Regions from separate parts of the Klebsiella variicola genome, predicted to be linked through region 3. Evidence: predicted binding sites of a transcription regulator. Region 3 holds the regulator's gene; each other region holds the start of a gene.
The links. The regulator PurR, encoded in region 3, represses purine synthesis genes. The targets are predictions, from matches to a motif close to CANGCAAACGTTTGCNTG.
Positions count from the first base shown of each region.

Region 1: the regulator PurR is predicted to act here: its motif matches at 3,754-3,771, upstream of SP68_RS25740 (NCS2 family permease).
Region 2: the regulator PurR is predicted to act here: its motif matches at 2,486-2,503, upstream of SP68_RS00440 (nucleobase:cation symporter-2 family protein).

Region 1 is NZ_CP010523.2:5,507,220-5,514,219, forward strand. Features, by position in the region: gene SP68_RS25720 (carbohydrate porin) at 1-984, shown strand, start outside; gene SP68_RS25725 (alpha/beta hydrolase-fold protein) at 1,023-2,189, shown strand; gene SP68_RS25730 (glucosamine-6-phosphate deaminase) at 2,240-2,959, shown strand; gene yieH (6-phosphogluconate phosphatase) at 3,039-3,704, opposite strand; gene SP68_RS25740 (NCS2 family permease) at 3,875-5,212, shown strand; gene SP68_RS25745 (NADPH-dependent FMN reductase) at 5,258-5,824, opposite strand; gene SP68_RS28020 (4'-phosphopantetheinyl transferase family protein) at 5,861-6,430, opposite strand; gene yidZ (HTH-type transcriptional regulator YidZ) at 6,740-7,000, opposite strand, start outside.
Region 2 is NZ_CP010523.2:95,422-102,421, forward strand. Features, by position in the region: gene SP68_RS00435 (AsmA family protein) at 1-902, opposite strand, end outside; gene SP68_RS00440 (nucleobase:cation symporter-2 family protein) at 1,043-2,434, opposite strand; gene gltS (sodium/glutamate symporter) at 2,719-3,921, shown strand; gene glpK (glycerol kinase GlpK) at 4,036-5,547, opposite strand; gene SP68_RS00455 (MIP/aquaporin family protein) at 5,569-6,420, opposite strand; gene zapB (septal ring assembly protein ZapB) at 6,863-7,000, shown strand, end outside.
Region 3 is NZ_CP010523.2:2,386,285-2,393,284, reverse strand. Features, by position in the region: gene sodB (superoxide dismutase [Fe]) at 1-111, shown strand, start outside; gene SP68_RS11225 (MFS transporter) at 174-1,340, opposite strand; gene cydH (cytochrome bd-I oxidase subunit CydH) at 1,508-1,600, opposite strand; gene purR (HTH-type transcriptional repressor PurR) at 1,893-2,918, shown strand; gene punR (DNA-binding transcriptional activator PunR) at 2,938-3,849, opposite strand; gene punC (purine nucleoside transporter PunC) at 3,962-5,143, shown strand; gene cfa (cyclopropane fatty acyl phospholipid synthase) at 5,437-6,585, shown strand; gene SP68_RS11200 (riboflavin synthase) at 6,621-7,000, opposite strand, start outside.

The DNA of each region.
Region 1 (7,000 bases), 2.4 Mb from region 3:
GGGTTCCTGCCGTTTGCCCCGGAAGCCGATTTCTTGGTCGGCAAACACGGGGCGCCAAAAATCGAAATCCAGATGCTGGACTGGAAAACGCAGAGAACCGATGCGGCGGCCGGCGTGGGGCTGGAAAACTGGCAGGTGGGCGCCGGGAAATTCGATATCGCATTGGTCCGCGAAGATGTCGATGATTACGATCGTTCTTTGAGCAATAAGCAGCAAATTAACACCAATACTCTGGACGTTCGCTACAAAGAGATTCCGCTGTGGGATAAAGCCAGCCTGATGGTCAGCGGACGCTATGTCGCCGCGAATCAAAGTTCCTCAGAGAAATATAAAGAGGGCAATGAAGGTTATTATCCGTGGAAAGATACCTGGATGGCAGGCACTTCGTTAACACAGAAATGGGCAAACGGCGGCTTTAATGAATTCTCTTTCTTACTGGCGAATAATTCTATTGCCAGCAGTTTCTCGCGCTATGCCGGATCCAGCCCCTATACCACCTTTAACGGCCGCTATTATGGCGATCATACCAATGGCACCGCCGTGCGCTTAACCTCGCAGGGGGAAACCTATTTACGCGATGACGTTATTATGGCGAATGCCATCGTCTACTCCTTTGGTAACGATGTCTATAGCTACGAAACCGGGGCCCACTCCGATTTTGAATCCATTCGCACGGTCCTGCGACCGGCTTATATCTGGGATAAATATAACCAGACCGGCGTTGAGCTGGGATACTTCAAACAGCAAAACAAAGATGTTACCGGCAAGAAATATAACGAGTCCGGCTACAAGACCACGCTGTTCCATACCTTCAAAGTCAATACCAGTATGCTGACCTCGCGCCCGGAAATTCGCTTCTATGCCACCTATATTAAAGCGAAGGATATCGACCTGGATAAGGCAGCGAATAATACCACCAGCATTTTTGAAGACGGTAAAAACGATCAGTTTGCCGTGGGGGCGCAGGCTGAAATCTGGTGGTAAGACGATAACAGAACGGACACAACGGAAGAGGACTAACGATGAAACGACATGCAATGTATTTCGCACTGGCGCTGGCGGGCGCGGCATTTACCCTCCAGGCGGCGCCATTACCCGCGATGCCGGATCCCACCCTGCCGGTGAGCCACTTTATTACCCAGGTTAACGCGGATAAGAGTATCACTTATCGCCTGTTTGCTCCTGATGCCCGGCGGGTGTCGGTAGTGACCGGCGCCACGCCGGACTCCTTTGTCTCACACGACATGACCAAAGAGGCTCAGGGGGTGTGGACATGGAAAAGTGAGCCGATGAAACCCAATCTCTATGAATACTATTTCGATGTGGATGGCTTCCGCTCGGTGGATACCGGCAGCCGCTATCAGAAGCCGCAGCGCCAGGTGAATACCAGTTTGATTCTGGTACCTGGTAGTATTCTCGACGATCGGGCGGTCGCGCATGGCGATCTGCGCACCCTCACCTATCACTCGAAGGCACTGAACGCCGAACGTCGTCTCTATGTCTGGACGCCGCCGGGCTATAGCGGAACCGGCGATCCGCTGCCGGTGCTCTATTTCTATCATGGCTTTGGCGACAGCGGTCTGTCGGCCATCGATCAGGGGCGTATCCCGCAGATCATGGATAACCTGCTGGCGGAGGGCAAAATCAAGCCGATGCTGGTGGTGGTCCCGGATACCGAAACCGATACCCCGGAAGCGATAGCGGAAAACTTTCCGCCGCAGGAGCGGCGCAAAAACTTCTATCCGCTCAATGCGCAGGCGGCGGATAACGAGTTGATGCAGGATATCATTCCGCTGATCGATACCCGGTTTAACGTGCGTAAAGATGCCGACGGCCGGGCGCTGGCTGGCCTGTCACAGGGCGGTTATCAGGCGCTGGTTTCCGGAATGAACCATCTGGATAGCTTTGGCTGGCTCGCCACCTTTAGCGGCGTCACGACCACGACAGTGCCGAATGCCGGCGTGGAAGCGCAGCTGAAGCAGCCTGACGCGATCAATAAGCAGCTGCGCAACTTTACCGTGGTCGTCGGGGAAAAAGATTCCGTCACCGGCAACGATATCGCGGGTCTGAAACGCGAGCTGGAAAAACAGAAGATCAACTTCGACTATCACTCGTATCTTGGCCTGAACCATGAAATGGACGTCTGGCGCCCGGCCTACGCCGAGTTTGTGCAGAAACTGTTTAAATAACCGTTAGGGGGGCCTTCAGCCCCCGTTTTGTGCTTGTGAAGGACGACAAGATGAAAATGATTGTGACCGAAGATTATGAAGAGATGAGCCTGGTCGCCAGCCATCATGTTCTGGGCTATATCACGGCGCCGCGGCGGGTGAATCTCGCCGTGACGGCCGGCAGCACGCCAAAGCGGATGTATGAGCATCTAACCGCCGCCGTGAAAGGCAAAGCATTCTATGATCGGGTGCACTATTACAACTTCGATGAGATCCCCTTTCGCGGCCAGTCGCGAGAAGGCGTCACGATATCTAATCTGCGCCAGCTGTTTTTTACCCCGGCGCAGATCAAAGAAGAGAACATTCACAAGCTGACGCTGGACAACGCCGCTCAGCACGATCGCCAGCTGGAAGAGGCTGGCGGCCTTGATCTGATGGTGCTGGGGCTGGGGGCTGACGGCCATTTTTGCGGCAACCTGCCGAATACCACCCGCTTTCATGATCAGACGGTCGAAGTGCCGATTCATGGGGAAATGATTGGTATTGTCGCTAACGGCGAGATGGGCGGGGATTTTTCCGTCGTGCCCGATAGCTATGTCACCATGGGGCCGAGAAGCGTGATGGCGGCAAAAAATCTGCTGTTGATCGTGAGCGGCGCGGCGAAGGCGCAAGCCCTTAAGCAGGTGGTTGAAGGCCCGGTCAGCGAGCAGGTGCCGGCGTCGGTGCTCAAATTACACCCTTCACTGGTGATTATTGCCGATAAAGCGGCAGTCACTGAATTGCAGCCATAACCAGTCGCTGATTCTATTCCCCGCTTGCACAGACGCTTAGCGGGGCTACATCGATGCCAACGTGCCGCTCACCAGGCCCTTAACGCGTGATATCCCAGCCGCGCGCTTGCCACAATGCCGGCAGCTCTGCCAGATCGGTAAAGGTCGTCACTTTGGGATGATCGATCGGCTGGTTATGCGGATCGGCGCAGAAATAAAACACCTCCATGCCGGCGGCAATCCCCGACTGAGCACCGGCGCTGGAGTCATCCACCAGGATACAGTTTTCGGCTTTTACCTGCATGGCCTCTGCCGCATGAAACATCAGCGCCGGGTCAGGCTTCCAGCGCTGAATATCATAGCCGCTGTACAAGCGGTCAGCGAAATGGTGCAGCAGGCCGGTGCGGCCAAGAGAGTGCTGCATTTTACTGACCGGGCCATTGGAAACCACGCACATCGGGACGCTTACCGCATCCAGCAGCGCCTGGGCTCCGGCAATCACCTCCAGTTCGCTATCAAACAGGCGAGCGACCTCCGCACGGTAAATTGGCTCCAGCGTCGCTTTTTGCAGGTTAACGCCATGCTCAGCGTTGATGGTGTCGATAATTTCGTACAGCTTCACCCCTTTGAAGCGCTTAAAAATCTCGGCAAGGTCCAGCGTAATGCCGAATTCCTGGAACATGTGAACGTAGGCGCGGGAGCAAATCACCTCACTGTCGACCAGTGTGCCGTCACAGTCAAAAAATACTGCTTCTGGTTGAGTCATAGTCTTTCCGTATTAACAAGTTTAACGTTTTCGTCATGCCCAATGCCGCGACGCAATCGTTGCCGTATAAGCAAAATAAATGAAAAAAATTACCATACAACTGCGCCGGGTGCCCTGTTTTGGTATAGGATAGCCTCGAATTTTCCCTCCTTTACGTTCGGAAACCGATAATGAGTCAACAACAAACCAGCCAGTCTTCTGGCCAGGGTCTGCTGGAGCGCGTATTTAAGCTGCGCGAGCACGGCACCACAGTGCGTACGGAAGCGATCGCCGGTTTCACCACGTTCCTGACGATGGTGTATATCGTTTTTGTTAACCCACAAATTCTTGGCGTAGCGGGCATGGATACCAGCGCCGTGTTTGTGACTACCTGTCTGATTGCTGCGTTCGGCAGTATCCTGATGGGCCTGTTCGCGAACCTGCCGGTGGCTCTTGCGCCGGCGATGGGGCTGAACGCCTTCTTCGCCTTTGTGGTGGTGCAGGCGATGGGCCTGCCGTGGCAGGTAGGCATGGGCGCGATTTTCTGGGGCGCCGTCGGTCTGCTGCTGCTGACGATTTTCCGTGTACGCTACTGGATGATCGCCAATATTCCGGTGAGCCTGCGCGTCGGTATCACCAGCGGTATCGGCCTGTTTATCGGCATGATGGGTCTGAAAAATGCCGGGGTTATCGTCGCTAATCCGGAAACGCTGGTCAGCATTGGTCATCTGACCTCCCACAGTGTGCTGCTGGGCATACTGGGCTTCTTTATCATCGCGATTCTGGCATCACGTAACATTCATGCCGCGGTCCTGGTGTCTATTGTGGTCACCACCCTGCTGGGCTGGATGCTGGGCGATGTGCACTACACCGGCATCGTCTCCGCGCCGCCGAGCGTGACGTCGGTGATTGGTCATGTCGATCTGGCTGGCTCCCTGAACCTGGGCCTGGCCGGCGTGATCTTCTCGTTTATGCTGGTCAACCTGTTTGACTCCTCCGGGACGCTGATTGGCGTCACCGATAAAGCGGGTCTGGCTGATGCTCAGGGTAAATTCCCGCGCATGAAGCAAGCGCTGTTTGTCGACAGCGTCTCGTCCGTTGCCGGTTCCTTTATTGGTACCTCTTCGGTGACCGCCTATATCGAATCCTCCTCCGGCGTTTCCGTGGGCGGGCGCACCGGCCTGACCGCCGTTGTCGTTGGGATCCTGTTCCTGCTGGTTATCTTCCTGTCACCGCTGGCGGGAATGGTTCCGGCCTATGCGGCGGCTGGCGCGCTGATTTACGTTGGCGTGCTGATGACCTCCAGCCTCGCGCGCGTGAAGTGGGATGACCTGACGGAAGCGGTACCGGCGTTTATCACCGCGGTGATGATGCCGTTTAGCTTCTCAATCACCGAAGGTATCGCCTTAGGCTTTATCTCTTACTGCGTGATGAAGATCGGTACCGGCCGTCTGCGCGAGCTCAGCCCGTGCGTGATTATCGTCTCGCTGCTGTTCGTGCTGAAAATTGTCTTTATCGATGCACATTAATCCGCACGCATGATGAAAAAGCCCGGCATCGCTGCCGGGCTTTTTTTATGCTTTAACCCGCCGAATATAGTCGCCAAAGGCGGTCAGCTGGCCACGCAGATGGTCGAGGGTGCTCTGATCGACTACTTCACCCGACTGCGGATCCACTTTGTTCTGGATGACGCCGCCCATAAATTCCGGTTTATTCATTACCATCGCATCAAGGAAGACCAGAATCTGGCGCAAATGATACTGGCAGCGCGCACCGCCGATGGCGCCCATTGAGCTGGTCTGAATCAGTACCGGTTTGCCGGACAGCGGCTGCTCGGACAGGCGTGACAGCCAGTCGATAGCGTTTTTCAGGCCGCCAGGCACGGAATAGTTATACTCGGGAGTGACGATCACCACGCCATCCGCTTCGCGGATCTGTTGCGCAATATCCTGCACGCGCTGTGGGAACCCCTCTTCCTCCTGCATATCAGCATCGTACAGCGGGATATCACCGATCGACGGCAGCGCGGAGATATCCATGCCCGCTGGCGCGATGCCGGGCAGGGTGCGCGCGACCATTCCATTAAACGACCCTTTGCGCAGGCTGCCGAGTAACGTAACCACTTTTAAGGTATCTGACATGATTGCTCCTTTGTATCATGATGCCGGCAAAACCGGTCAATTGAGGGATAAGGTTTTTTCCATCGGTAAGCTGGTAAAACGCATCAGACGGGCCGACGGTTCGCGTGCGCGCTGCTGAGCATCCGGCAGGCTGCGCCATTCGCCCCCCTTAGCATCATATTCCCAGACCTTCAGCGAGCCGATATTTGGGCTGGCGGCAATCGACCACACCAGCAGCGATTCGGCATCACAGACGGCTTCGATCGGCTGGCTACCGGCGGTGCGCAGGCGGCCAGAACCCGGCAGCAGCTGCGTTGATGCTTCGCCGGTCAGTTTCAACACGCTTCGCCGCAGGGCCACCAGCTGGCTACGCGCTTCATCCGGGTCATGCTGAATGTTAATCCACAGATTTTCATTGTTACTGAAATTGTGCCGGTCGGCGTCGTGACCACGCACCGTGCGCTGCAGTTCCATGTCGAGGCCACAATCCCCCTCGGTGGTCAGCGCGACGCCAACAATATTGCCAGTATAAGAGATAGAGAAGCGAGGAAGATGACGATCGCTAAAAACCGGTCGGCCATTGGCTTCATTGATGATTTCAGGCAGCTCGCTGATACCGTAAAGCATAAACAGCAGTTCGGCGAGTAGCGAACGCGAAGCGCGAAAGCGAGCCTGGCGGTATTCAGGGAGTAGGCGTGCGGATTGATGACAGGCCGCTGACAAACGTGTCGATAGCGGCTCCCCGGTACTAAGTATCCCTCTTGCAAAATGCGTTGCCATACGTCGCTCCGTGAGTAATGGTCTGGATAAAATTGCGGGCGCTATTATCGCCTGGTATTAACAGGTTTTAATGCCGAAATCCCCCCTTGAAAAGGGAATTTGTTTGAATTTTACAAATTCTTGCGCAAATAAGGGGCGATAGACACGAAACAAGGCTTACAGCGTACCGGAATAGAGTGCTTTCAGCGTATCTCTAAGCCAGACGAGCTTCGGGTTGTAGCTGTTGCGCTTATGCCATAGCAGGGTGAAGGGAACGCGCAGCTTTTCCAGATGCTGCGCCTCCAGCGGTAGCGGCCGGGAGACTAGCGGCAGCTGGTGCTGCTGATTATAGTGCTGGCAGTAGCGCGGCGCGGTAGCCAGCATGGTGTGTTGCGGTTGAGCGGCCATAAAAAGCGATTGTTCAAACCCTGGCACGGT
Region 2 (7,000 bases), 2.3 Mb from region 3:
AATTCGCTGGCGTTCATCGACAGCGTGCCGTCCTGGCTCTGCCAGCCGCCGTGGCTGAGCGTCAGGTTGCGCAGGCTCAGGTCGAGGTCGGTTACCGCCCAGTCCGGCCCCTGCAGGCGGGCGTCGGTGATATCCAGGCGGCCAATCTGCAGAGAGGGGACCGTGGTTAACGGCGCGAAAAACTCGGCCAGCGAGGCGGGGCTCTGCAGTCGAATCTCATTGAGCTGGAGGTTATCCACCAGCCAGCTGCCGTCGGCGCTGCGTTTCGCATTGCCGGTTAAGGTGCCGCGGGCGACATCGGCGCCGAGGGTGGAGAGGGTCACTTCACCCTGATCAATCCTGCCCTGAATCAGAACGTTGCTGGCTTCGACGCCATTGAGCGTCATCGAGCCCGCGCTCATCTGGATCTGCGCCGTTTTCCCCAGCACATTGCCCGCTTCCGGCGTCCATGGACTGACGCCGCCGGTGACGCGCTGCGCGCTGAGCGCCCAGCCGGTTTCCGGGCTGTTGAAAGCCATGTTGCGCAACATCAGCCGGTCGGCAGCGAACGGCAGGTCTGCAGAGTGGGGTGACAGATTCAGAGTGCCGTCGTTAAGGACTATCTCATCCGCATGCAGCGGATCGCTAAACTGGCGGGTGCTGAAGCCAATATCGACCGTTTTTGCCACCAGGGTGGCCGGCTTGCCTTCCCGGCCAAAGGTGACGTTTTGCAACTGCACATGAAGAGGGGAGGAGAAATCGTGTTCCATCGCATCGAAGGAGACCTGCCAGCCGGTGCCATTGCTGAGCCAGGCGCTGGCCTGGCGGGCGCCCCAGTGGGTTTGCAGCAGGAACCACGCGCCAACAATGACGAGCAGCAGAGCGACTAGCAGCCAGAGAATCAGCTTTCCAAGAAATTTCATGGTCTTCCATTCTGTGAGATGCACATCACCGTGTTATGCCCGATTTAGGCGCACTTCTCAAGGCGGGCGTGGTTTATTTCCGTGATGAGGCAGGTCGTGGAAAGCGTCCCGGCCAATGGCGCGACCGGGAGCGCGTCAGATCAGGCTTTTTCTGGCGGGAAAATTAAATTCAGAACAATCGCTGTGATACCACCGGCGGCAATTCCCGAAGAGAGCAGGTTTTTCAGCCAGTCTGGGGCGAACTGCAGGATTAACGGCTGCTGCGACACGCCGAGGCCCACTGCCAGCGACAGGGCGATAATCAGGATCGCCCGACGGTTCAGCGGCTCACGGGAGACGATGCGCACGCCGGACGCGGCAATGGTGCCGAACATCACCAGCGTGGCGCCGCCGAGCACCGGCTCAGGGATGTGCTGCACGAAGCCGCTCACCGCCGGGAACAGACCGAGGACGATCAGCATCAGGGCGACCACGAAACCGACGTAGCGGCTGGCAACGCCGGTCAGCTGGATCACGCCGTTGTTCTGGCCGAAGCAGGAGTTCGGGAAAGTGTTGAAGACCGCGGAAACAAAGGAGTTCAGGCCGTTAGCCAGCACGCCGCCTTTCAGGCGCTTCATATACAGCGGACCGGAAACCGGCTGTTCGGAGACGTCCGAGGTGGCGGTGATATCGCCGATGGTTTCCAGAGAGGTGATCATAAACACCAGCATCAGCGGCAGCAGCAGGCTCCAGTCGATGCCGAGACCATAGTAGAGCGGCGTTGGCACGGTGATGAGGCTGCTGTTGGTCGGGGCGGTATTGGCTGGCAGCATATCGAGGAACCATGCCGCCAGATAGCCCGCCGCCATGGCAATCACCAGCGAAGCAATGCGCAAATAGGGATTACGCTGGCGGTTGAGAATAATGATCAGCGCCAGCACGATGCCCGCCAACAGCAGGTTCTTCGGCGCGCCGAAGGTGTGGTCGGCCATCGCCGCGTAGCCGCCGCCGATGGAAGTCAGTCCGACCTGAATCAGCGACAGGCCGATAATCATCACCACCACGCCGGAGACCAGCGGGGTAATGATGCGGCGCGCCAGGTGCAGGACGCGGGAGAGCACCATTTCCGTGCAGCTGGCCAGCATCAGGGTGCCGAACAGGGCGGCCATCATGGTGGGGACGTCGGCGCCGCCGGTTTTCAATGCGGTACCGCCCATGATCAGCGGGGCGACAAAGTTAAAGCTGGTGCCCTGGATGGAGAGCAATCCGGAGCCGACCGGGCCCCAGGCTTTGATCTGAATAATAGAGGCGACACCGGAAGCGAACAGCGACATGCTGATGATATGTTGGGTATCTTGCGCCGGGAGACCGAGAGCCTGGCAGATTAACAGCGCTGGAGTGATCACCGCGACAAACATCGCCAGCAGGTGCTGGAAGGCGGCGAACAGGGTTTGCGGTAGCGGTGGGCGATCTTCGAGGCGGTAGATTAATTCGCTAGCTGATTTATGCGCAACCGGTTGCGCATTTTCTGACTCTGCGGTGTTAACGGACATCACAAGCAATCCCAAGGTGGCAAAGCGGGAATTTTATCGGACTGTAGACCAAAAGCAAACGTTTGCCAGCATTTGGTCATAAAAATTTATGCCGTGAATATGCACAACGAGGTTATTAACATTTTGTATGCTAAATCGCATCATTAAGGATACAAAATATCTTTTTCTGTCATTTTTTCCGCCGTTCTGCGTAAAATCCCCTTCTGACTCCTCATGATGAGAAGCTAAAGACACCAGGAATTACGTCGCGTGTGAATGGATCATGCGCCCATAAGGAGCTTTTTATGTTTCACCTCGATACCTTATCGACGCTCGTTGCCGCAACGCTTGTGCTATTGCTCGGCAGAAAACTCGTGCAAACCGTTCCCTTCCTCAAGAAATACACCATTCCTGAACCTGTTGCCGGCGGTTTGCTGGTAGCGCTGGCGCTGCTGGTGCTGAAGAAAAGCATGGATATCGAAATTGATTTCGATATGAGTCTGAAAGACCCGCTGATGCTGGCGTTCTTCGCCACCATCGGTCTTAACGCCAACCTCGCCAGCCTGCGGGCCGGCGGCAAGGTGCTGGGCACTTTCCTGATCGTGGTGGTTGGCCTGCTGCTGCTGCAGAATGCCCTCGGTATCGGCATGGCGACGCTGCTGGGGCTGGATCCGCTGATGGGCCTGCTGGCCGGGTCGATTACCTTATCCGGCGGCCACGGCACCGGGGCGGCGTGGAGCAAGCTGTTCGTTGAACGCTACGGTTTTGCCAACGCCACCGAAGTGGCGATGGCCTGCGCGACTTTCGGCCTGGTGCTGGGCGGCCTGATCGGCGGTCCGGTGGCTCGCTACCTGGTGAAGCACTCTTCCTCTCCGGACGGCACACCGGACGATCAGGTGGCGCCAACCGCCTTTGAAAAACCGGACGTGGGGCGGGTGATCACCTCGCTGGTGCTGATCGAAAGTATCGCCCTGATCGCTATCTGTCTGACGGTGGGCAAGGTGGTTGCGCAACTGCTGGCGGGCAGCGTCTTCGAGCTGCCGACCTTCGTCTGCGTGCTGTTTATCGGTGTGATCCTTAGCAACAGCCTGGCGCTGGCGGGGTTGTACCGGGTGTTCGATCGCGCGGTATCGGTGCTGGGCAACGTCAGCCTGTCGCTGTTCCTCGCCATGGCGCTGATGAGCCTCAAGCTGTGGGAGCTGGCCTCGCTGGCGCTGCCGATGATTATTATCCTGGCGGTGCAGGCGCTGGCGATGGCGCTGTATGCGGTGTTCGTTACCTACCGGATGATGGGCAAGAATTACGATGCCGCGGTGCTGGCGGCGGGCCACTGCGGGTTTGGTCTGGGCGCAACGCCGACGGCGATTGCTAATATGCAGGCGATTACCGACCGCTTTGGCCCGTCACATATGGCCTTCCTGGTGGTGCCGATGGTGGGAGCGTTCTTTATCGACATCGTCAACGCACTGGTGATTAAGCTATACCTGCTGCTGCCAATATTTGGCTGATAAAAAACCCGGAGGCGGTGCTGCGCACCTGTCCGGGCTACAAGATCGTGCTGTTTGGGGTTTTGTAGCCCGGCTAAGGCGTTTACGCCGCAAGCAGGGAATACCTCCACAATCTTACGCTTCGTCGTGCTCTTCCCACGCTAACGCGCGTTTCACCGCTTTCTTCCAGCCGCTGTAACGATAGTTACGCTCAGTGGTTTCAATCCCCGGGCGGAATTCGCGCTCAATCACCGCTTTCTCCTGCAGCTCGTCCAGATTCTGCCAGAAACCGACCGCCAGACCCGCCAGATAGGCTGCGCCCAGCGCCGTCACTTCGCGTACTTCCGGACGCTCGACACGGGTGCCGAGGATATCGGACTGGAACTGCATCAGGAAGTTGTTAGCCACCGCGCCGCCGTCCACGCGCAGGGCGTGCAGACGAATGCCAGAGTCTGCCTGCATCGCCTCCAGCACATCGCGGGTCTGATAGGCGATGGACTCCAGCGTCGCACGGATAATGTGGTTGGAGTTCACGCCGCGGGTGAGGCCGAAAATCGCGCCGCGGGCATACGGGTCCCAGTATGGTGCGCCAAGACCAGTGAACGCGGGTACCACGTATACGCCGTTGGTATCCTTCACTTTGGTGGCGAAGTACTCGGAATCGAAGGCATCGCTGATGAGCTTCATCTCGTCACGCAGCCACTGAATGGACGCGCCGGCCATAAACACCGCCCCTTCCAGCGCGTAGTTCACCTCGCCGCGCGGGCCGCAGGCGATGGTGGTCAGCAGACCGTGGGTGGAGGTGACCGCTTTTTCACCGGTGTTCATCAGCATAAAGCAGCCGGTGCCATAGGTGTTTTTCGCCATCCCTTCTTTGACGCACAGCTGGCCGAACAGGGCCGCCTGCTGGTCACCGGCGATCCCGGCGATAGGGATACGGGTCCCGCCTTTACCACCGATGTTGGTCTGGCCGTACACTTCGGATGACTTACGCACTTCCGGCAGCATGGCGCGCGGAATGTCCAGCGCGTCGAGCATTTTGTCGTCCCAGTCCAGCTCGTGGATGTTGAACAGCATGGTACGTGAGGCGTTGGTGTAGTCGGTAACGTGCACGCGGCCCTGGGTCATCTTCCAGATAAGCCAGGTGTCAACGGTACCGAACAGCAGCTCGCCGCGTTTCGCACGTTCACGGGAACCTTCGACATGGTCGAGGATCCATTTTACCTTGGTGCCGGAGAAGTAGGGGTCCACCACCAGGCCTGTGGCCTTGCGGATATACTCTTCCATCCCGTCACGCTTGAGCTGCTCGCAGATCTCCGCGGTACGGCGGCACTGCCAGACGATGGCGTTGTAGATGGGTTTACCGGTCTCACGCTCCCACACCACCACGGTCTCACGCTGGTTGGTGATGCCGATGGCCGCGATCTGATCGGAGTTGATATCCGCTTTGGCCAGCGCTTCGACCAGCGTCGAGCTTTGGGAAGCCCAGATTTCCATCGGGTCATGTTCGACCCAGCCTGGCTTAGGATAAATTTGTTCAAATTCTCGCTGGGAGACGCTGACGATATTGGCATCATGATCCATCACAACGGCCCGGGAGCTGGTAGTGCCCTGGTCAAGCGCAACGATATATTTTTTGTCGGTCATAGTCGGTGTCCCGTAGTCAGATTACAGCGAAGCTTTATGTTGAGTGGTGGAAGAGGAGGGGCTCTGTTGCTCTTCCTCCACGCAGGTGTCGCAAGGCAGGTGACGGCCAATCAGCTTACGATAGCTGAATGCGCCCAGCGCCGCGCCGACCACCGGTGCGCACAGCGGCACCAGAAAATAAGGAATATCTTTGCCGCCGGTGAAGGCGACGTCGCCCCAGCCGGCCAGCCAGGCGAAAGCTTTCGGGCCGATATCACGCGCCGGGTTCATGGCGAAGCCGGTCAGCGGTCCCATGGAGGCGCCAATCACCGCAATCAGCAGGCCGATCAGCAGCGGAGCAAGCGGACCGCGCGGCACGCCGTTGCCATCGTCGGTCAGCGCCAGGATGACGCCCATCAGGATAGCGGTAATCACCATCTCTACCGCGAAGGCCTGCACAAAATTGATATGCGGGTTCGGATAGGTGGAGAAGATGCCGGCCAGATCGAGGCTTTCTACGCTGCCGCGGACCATATGGTGGGTAGTTTCATAATCGAGGAAAAGATTGTAGTAAAGCCCGTAAACTAATGCCGCAGCGCAAAAGGCGCCAGCGAACTGCGAAATGATAAAAGGGACCACTTTGCGGCCATCGAAGCAGGCGAACAGCCACAGTGCGATAGTTACCGCAGGGTTAAGGTGCGCACCGGAGACCCCAGCGGTCAGGTAGATCGCCATGGCGACGCCCAGACCCCAGATGATGCTGATTTCCCATTGCCCGAAGCTGGCTCCCGCGACCTTGAGCGCAGCCACGCACCCAACGCCGAAAAAGATCAACAACCCGGTACCGAGGAACTCTGCGATGCACTGGCCTTTTAAGGTTGATGTTTGGCTCATAATCGAATCCTGAAGCGTGGTGATGATTATTGTATGTAGGGTGGTCACAGACGACCATATTGCCATGTAGGCATAGTGTTAATTTATCGTTAACGAGCAAAAACGAGAAATATCGAACTTCAAATGTGTGTTCCGCGTCAAGAAAATGAGCGTTTTCGCGCCATCCGCGCGCATTGAGACCGGTGCCGGAGCGTTTCACCTCGCATTTTGTTAACCATAAAATTAACAATGACCCATGAAGTACGAGCGAACTGCGCTGAAAGCACCAGGTAAAGACTGAAAAGTGTTGCAAACCGCAATCTGCGCGGCTTGCCGCTGGACAGGGGCGGCGGGGATTCATACAATCGACGATAACACCGCTATGTGCGCTAATTTTCGTTAAGGCGGGACCGCGTATACGAAACACGAGTTTCTATCAACGCCTTGCAAGTTCAGGAGAGGTATGACGATGTCATTAGAAGTGTTTGAGAAATTAGAATCTAAAGTTCAGCAGGCGATTGATACCATCACTCTGTTGCAGATGGAAATCGAAGAGCTGAAAGAAAAGAACAACACCCTGGTTCAGGAAGTTCAGAGCGCG
Region 3 (7,000 bases):
GTCTGGGAACACGCCTACTACATCGACTACCGCAATGCCCGTCCAAGCTACCTGGACCATTTCTGGGCGCTGGTTAACTGGAAGTTTGTTGCGGCCAACCTGGCGGCATAAACGACAAACCGCAGCAGGGTCTCCCCGGCTGCGGTTTTTTTTAGCCCTTCCCTACACTCGCGTTACTGGCGGGCAAAGGCCTCTTCCGGCTGCGCTCGTCCGCTGAACCAGACCAGCAGCAGCGCCAGACCGGCGATAATCGCCCCCATCACCGGCACAAACGCATAGCCCAGTCCGCCAGAGATCACCGCCCCACCGGCGGCGGCGCCCAGCGCGTTGCCGAGGTTGAACGCGCCGATATTCACCGAAGAAGAGAGCCCCGGCGCTTCATGCGCCACGCGCATGACCCGCATCTGCAGCGGCGGAACCACCGCAAAGGTGGCTGCGCCCCAGACAATCATGCTGATGGCCGCTCCGGCCTGGGATTGCGCCAGCAGCGGGATCGCCAGCATGATCGCCATCAGCAGCAGCAGAAAGCCTTTCAGCGTGCCAGAGACCGACCGGTCGGCGAATTTGCCGCCCAGATAGTTGCCCAGCGAAAAACCAACGCCAATCAGCACCAGCATCGCGGTAATAAACAGCGATGAAGCGTGGGTCAGCGTATTGAGCACTGGCGAGATATAGGTATACAGCGTAAACATTGCCCCGGCACCGAGCACGGTAGTCAGCAAGGCGGAGAGTACCTGCGGGCGTAGCAGGACTGAAAGCTCTTTTTTGACATCCGGGCGCTCACCGGCGCTGCCCTTCGGCAGAGAGAACCACAGACTGACCATCGCCAGCAGGCCTAACCCCGCGGTGGCCAGGAAGGACATCCGCCAGCCGATGGTTTCGCCAAGCCAGGTGGCCGCCGGTACACCGCCGATGTTGGCGATGGTGAGCCCCATAAACATCGTGGCTACCGCGCTGGCCTGCTTATGCTTTGGCACGACGCTGGCTGCGACCACTGACCCCAGGCCAAAGAAAGCACCGTGGTTGAGGCTGGTAATAATGCGCGACAGCAGCAAGGTGGTGTAATCCGGCGCAATGGATGACAACAGGTTGCCGACGGTGAAGATCCCCATCAGAAAAATCAGCGCATTGCGCCGCGCGCGATGTGACAACAGCAGGGTCATCAACGGCGCGCCGACCATGACGCCGATGGCATACGCACTGATCAGCATTCCCGCCACTGGGATTGAGACGTCCACACCTTTCGCAATCACCGGCAGCAATCCCATTGGGGAGAACTCGGTGGTACCGATGCCAAAGGCGCCGATCGCCAGCGCAAGTAAAGGAAAGTTGATTTTCATTCAATGACTCCATCAGACCGTCAGAGAGGACGGCGTAACATCAGAAGTCAAAAGCATGACATCAATCACAAAAAAACAAAAGTGAACGAAATGACAAAAGATTTTTGCAGAATTGATAATAATGGCGGGATACGGGGAGGAGGCCGCGCTCCTCCCTCACTGGAACATTAGTGCAGTATGGCGGTCAGGCTGAAAGCAACGATCACGCCGAGGGCAATAACCGTGGTGATCAGCGAAAACTTTAAATTGGTATCCATCATTTTTCCCTCTTGTTATCCCCACACCAAAAGTGAGCTTGCTCATTTTTGCACAAAAAATCGCAAAAATCTTCCGGGATTTAGGGCGATGCACATTTTTGCTCTTCCACTTTGCCCCAAGATCGGACAAAATCCCACGCTAATTTAAAAGCGTATCGGCCATTGACCCCTTCCTGTCGTTCTGTGTCGTTTTCCCGACGTGATGCAATGTTGAAAATTGTATTCAGGGTGTGTGTAGGCAAACGTTTACGTATCGATGATCAGGCGATCAGGTCAAGGCATGGAGTGAGATGTAATGGCAACTATTAAAGATGTAGCGAAGCGCGCAAACGTTTCCACTACAACTGTATCACATGTAATTAACAAAACCCGTTTCGTTGCCGAAGAGACGCGCAATGCGGTGTGGGCGGCGATCAAAGAGCTGCACTACTCGCCGAGCGCCGTGGCCCGCAGCCTGAAAGTCAATCATACAAAATCGATTGGTCTGCTGGCGACCAGTAGCGAAGCCGCCTATTTTGCTGAAATTATTGAGTCTGTTGAAAAGAGCTGCTTCCAGAAGGGCTACACCCTGATCCTCGGCAACGCATGGAACGATCCGGAAAAACAGCGCGCCTATTTGTCGATGATGGCGCAGAAGCGTGTCGACGGTCTGCTGGTGATGTGTTCCGAATATCCGGATTCGGTATTGAGCATGCTGGAAGAGTATCGCCATATCCCGATGGTGGTGATGGACTGGGGCGAAGCAAAAGCCGACTTCACCGATGCGGTGATCGATAACGCCTTCCAGGGCGGCTATATCGCCGGACGCTACCTGATTGAACGTGGCCATCGTGAAATCGGCGTGATCCCGGGTCCGCTGGAGCGCAACACCGGCGCAGGCCGCCTGGCCGGCTTTATGCAGGCAATGAAAGAGGCGCATATCAGCGTGCCGGAAAACTGGATTGTGCAGGGCGACTTCGAGCCGGAGTCCGGCTACCGCGCTATGCAGCAGATCTTAAGCCAGCAGCACCGTCCGACGGCGGTGTTCTGCGGCGGCGATATCATGGCGATGGGCGCTATCTGCGCGGCGGATGAAATGGGGCTGCGGGTGCCGCAGGACATTTCGCTGATCGGTTATGATAATGTGCGTAACGCCCGCTATTTCAGCCCGGCGTTAACCACTATTCATCAGCCGAAAGATTCCCTGGGCGAAGCCGCATTTAACATGCTGTTGGATCGTATCGTTAATAAGCGTGAAGAGTCGCAGTCTATCGAAGTTCATCCTCGTCTGGTCGAACGCCGCTCCGTGGCGGATGGCCCGTTTGTCGATTATCGTCGGTAAGGCATCTGGCGGGCGCGGATCACTCCGGCGCCCGCAGCCATTCCCGATTCAGCGTGTCGCTGTCCCCCAGATAGTCGAGCATCCAGTTCAGCGCCGGTGAGGCATCACTCTGCTGCCAGGTCAGACAGCAGGCGGCATCCGGGAACGGATTCTCCAGCGCCAGCGCGGTCCACACGCCGCGATCTACCCATGGTCGGGCGAAATGGCTCGGCACCATGCCGACGCAGAGGCCCGCCGACAGACAGGTGGCCGACGATTCCCAGTCGGGGACCACCACCCTCTTCTGGTTATCCAGCAGCCAGGTTGTTCGTTTGGGCAGTGAACGTGACGTATCCTCCCGCACCAGCGACGGCCAGTTACGCAGGACATCATCGCTCAGGGGTCCCTCCATCTTCGCCAGCGGGTGATCGCTCGCCACCACGCAGTCCCAGCTCAGCATCCCCATATCGCGAAACGCATAGCGGCCCCCGACCGGAATAGATCGCGTTGCGCCAATCGCCAGTTCTACACGGCCGTCGGCCAGCGCATCCCATACGCCGTTGAACACTTCCTGGAAAACGATGAGCTCGACGTCGGGAAAATGGCGATAGAAATCGACGATCATCTGGCGCATCCGCGCCGGTTTCACAATATCATCCACCGCGATCGACAGCTGCCCGCGCCAGCCGTTGGCGATTTGCTGGCACTGCTGGCGGGTGATCTGCATTTTTTTGATAACAGAGCGCCCTTCCTGTAAGAACCAGACCCCTGCGGGCGTCAGCTCCACATCACGATGGCGGCGCTCAAACAAGGGAACGGCCAGCCACTCTTCAAGCTGACGCACGGTATAGCTGATGGCGGAGGGCACCCGGTGCAGCTCCTGCGCGGCCGCGCTGAAGCTGCCGTTGCGGGCCACGGCATCAACCACTTCCAGAGAGTATTCAGACCACATTTTCTGCCTGCAAAATTTTTGAATGCATGTGACAAATATTAGCGTTTCACAAGCCACAATGCACTCCCTACACTCTGCGGCATCGTACCTGTACTCCAAAAATGAGAACGTTATGTCACAACCTGGGAAAGGATTTTTAGTCTGGCTGGCCGGCCTGAGCGTGCTGGGCTTTCTGGCCACCGATATGTACCTGCCGGCGTTTGCCGCCATGCAGCAGGATCTCAATACCTCCGCTGCCTCCATCAGCGCCAGCCTGAGCCTGTTCCTCGCCGGCTTCGCGCTGGGGCAGCTGTTCTGGGGGCCGCTGTCGGACCGCTATGGGCGCAAACCGGTGCTGTTGAGCGGCCTGGCAATTTTCGCGGCCGGCTGTCTGGGGATGCTGTGGGTGCACAACGCTACCCTGATGCTGGCGCTGCGCTTTTTGCAGGCGATTGGCGTCTGTGCCGCGGCCGTTACCTGGCAGGCGATGGTCACCGATTACTATCCTGCCCAGCGCACGAACCGCATCTTCGCCACCATTATGCCGCTGGTAGGACTGTCGCCAGCGCTGGCCCCGCTGCTGGGTAGCTGGCTACTGGTGCACTTCGAGTGGCAAGCCATCTTCGCCACCCTGTTTGCCATTACTCTGCTGCTGATGCTGCCTGCCCTGCGCCTGAAGGCAGCCGCAAAGTCGGTAGCAGTGACACAGCAGAAGATCACCTTTCTCGCGCTGCTGCGCTCCCGGGAATACAGCGGCAACGTCCTGATCTACGCCGCCTGCTCCGCCAGCTTCTTCGCCTGGCTTACCGGTTCACCTTTTATCCTGCACGAAATGGGCTATGGCCCAACCGCTATCGGCCTGAGCTATATCCCACAGACCATCGCCTTTCTGGTGGGCGGCTATGGTTGTCGCGCACTGCTACAAAAATGGTCAGGACAACAGATGCTGCCGTGGCTGCTGGTGGTCTTCGCCGTCAGCGTTGCCGCCACCTGGCTGGTCGGCCTGCAAACGCATGCCTCGCTGGTGGCGTTAATGATCCCGTTCTGCATGATGGCGGTGGTCAACGGCGGGATCTATCCCATTGTGGTCGCCCAGGCGCTGAAGCCCTTCCCTCAGGCAACGGGCCGCGCGGCGGCGCTGCAGAATACGCTGCAGCTGGGATTGTGCTTCCTGACCAGTTTGCTGGTATCGGCGCTGATCGCCACGCCGCTGCTGACCACCACCAGTGTGATGCTGGTCTCGATTGGCTTAGCCGGAATCGGCTATCGCCTGCAGCAAACGCCGGAGCTGACCCCCCACTCTTCCCACGCGTAACGCCCATCGCCGTTGCCCGGACCAGTCGTTAGCATGCTAAGAAAATTTTATTGAAAGCCAGTACTTAGCGTCCTATACTGGATCCGGGTTCACATAAATAGAAAATAGTTAAATATTAACGGATGCAGGATGCCTCCGTTTCACCATGGAAGGCCTTTCGGCAAGGGTTATCTCCCTTCCTCTGTTCTACGTCGGATAGCGACTTCACGGATTATCCGTGAGATTTCTCACAAAGCCAAAAAAGCGTCTACGCTGTTTTAAGGTTCTGATCACTTGGGCGTGATGGAGAAGCTATGAGTTCATCGTGTATAGAAGAAGTAAGTGTACCAAATGATGACTGGTACCGGATTGCAGCTGAATTATTGGGCCGTGCGGGAATAGAAATCAATGGCTCCGCGCCGTCAGACCTGCGAATTAAAAACCCTCTTTTCTTTAAACGTGTCCTGCAGGAGGGGTCGCTGGGGTTAGGCGAAAGCTATATGGACGGCTGGTGGGACTGCGAGCGTCTGGATATATTCTTCCACAAAGTGCTTCGCGCCGGACTGGAAAAACAGCTCCCTCACCATTTCAAAGATACACTCCGCATCGCAGGCGCTCGCCTGTTCAATCTGCAAAGTAAAAAACGCGCCTGGATTGTTGGCAAAGAGCATTACGATCTCGGCAACGATCTCTTCAGCCGAATGCTTGACCCCTACATGCAGTATTCCTGCGGATACTGGAAAGAGGCGCAAACCCTCGAAGCGGCGCAGCAGGCTAAACTGGACCTCATCTGTCGTAAGCTGGAGCTTGAGCCGGGGATGCGGGTACTGGACATCGGCTGTGGATGGGGCGGGCTCGCCGAGTATATGGCGCGAAATTACCAGGTCAGCGTTGTCGGCGTGACCATCTCCGCCGAGCAGCAAAAGATGGCCCAGGCACGCTGCGCTGATCTTGACGTGGAGATTCGGCTCCAGGACTATCGCGATCTGCACGACAGCTTTGACCGTATCGTCTCCGTCGGTATGTTCGAGCACGTGGGACCGAAAAATTACGCCACCTACTTTGAGGTCGCGGATCGTAATTTGAAACCCAACGGCCGTTTCTTACTGCACACCATCGGTTCCAAAGTCACCGACCATAACGTCGACCCGTGGATCGATAAATATATCTTCCCCAACGGCTGTCTGCCGTCGGTTCGGCAGATCGCCGATGCCAGCGAGAAGCACTTTGTGATGGAAGACTGGCATAACTTCGGCGCCGATTATGACACCACCCTGATGGCCTGGTATGAGCGTTTTCTCGCCAGCTGGCCGGAAATTGCCGATAACTATTCTGAACGTTTCAAACGGATGTTCAGCTATTATCTGAACGCCTGCGCCGGCGCCTTCCGCGCCCGTGACATTCAGCTCTGGCAGGTAGTGTTCTCGCGCGGCATTGAACATGGGCTACGCATCGCCCGCTAACAAAATCTCCCCCGCTCACCGGCGGGGGATTTTTTTCAGGCTTCATTCACCTTAGACGCAACGTCTTTCGCGGCCAGCACGCGTTCAACCGTATCGACAACCGCCTGAGTTTGCGGGTCAATCTCAATATTGACGCGGTCACCCAGCTTTTTCGCGCCCAGCGTGGTCCGCTGCAGCGTTTCCGGGATAAGATGCACGCAGAAGCGGGTTGCCGTCACCTCGCCCACCGTCAGGCTAATGCCATCAATACCGATGAATCCTTTATAAAGGATATATTTCATCAGCGTCGGATCCTGCACTTTAAACCAGATCTGACGGTTATTTTCGGAAGTGAGGATCTTCACGATTTCCGCGGTGGTCATAATATGGCCGGACATCAGATGCCCGCCGATTTCATCACTGAATTTCGCCGCCC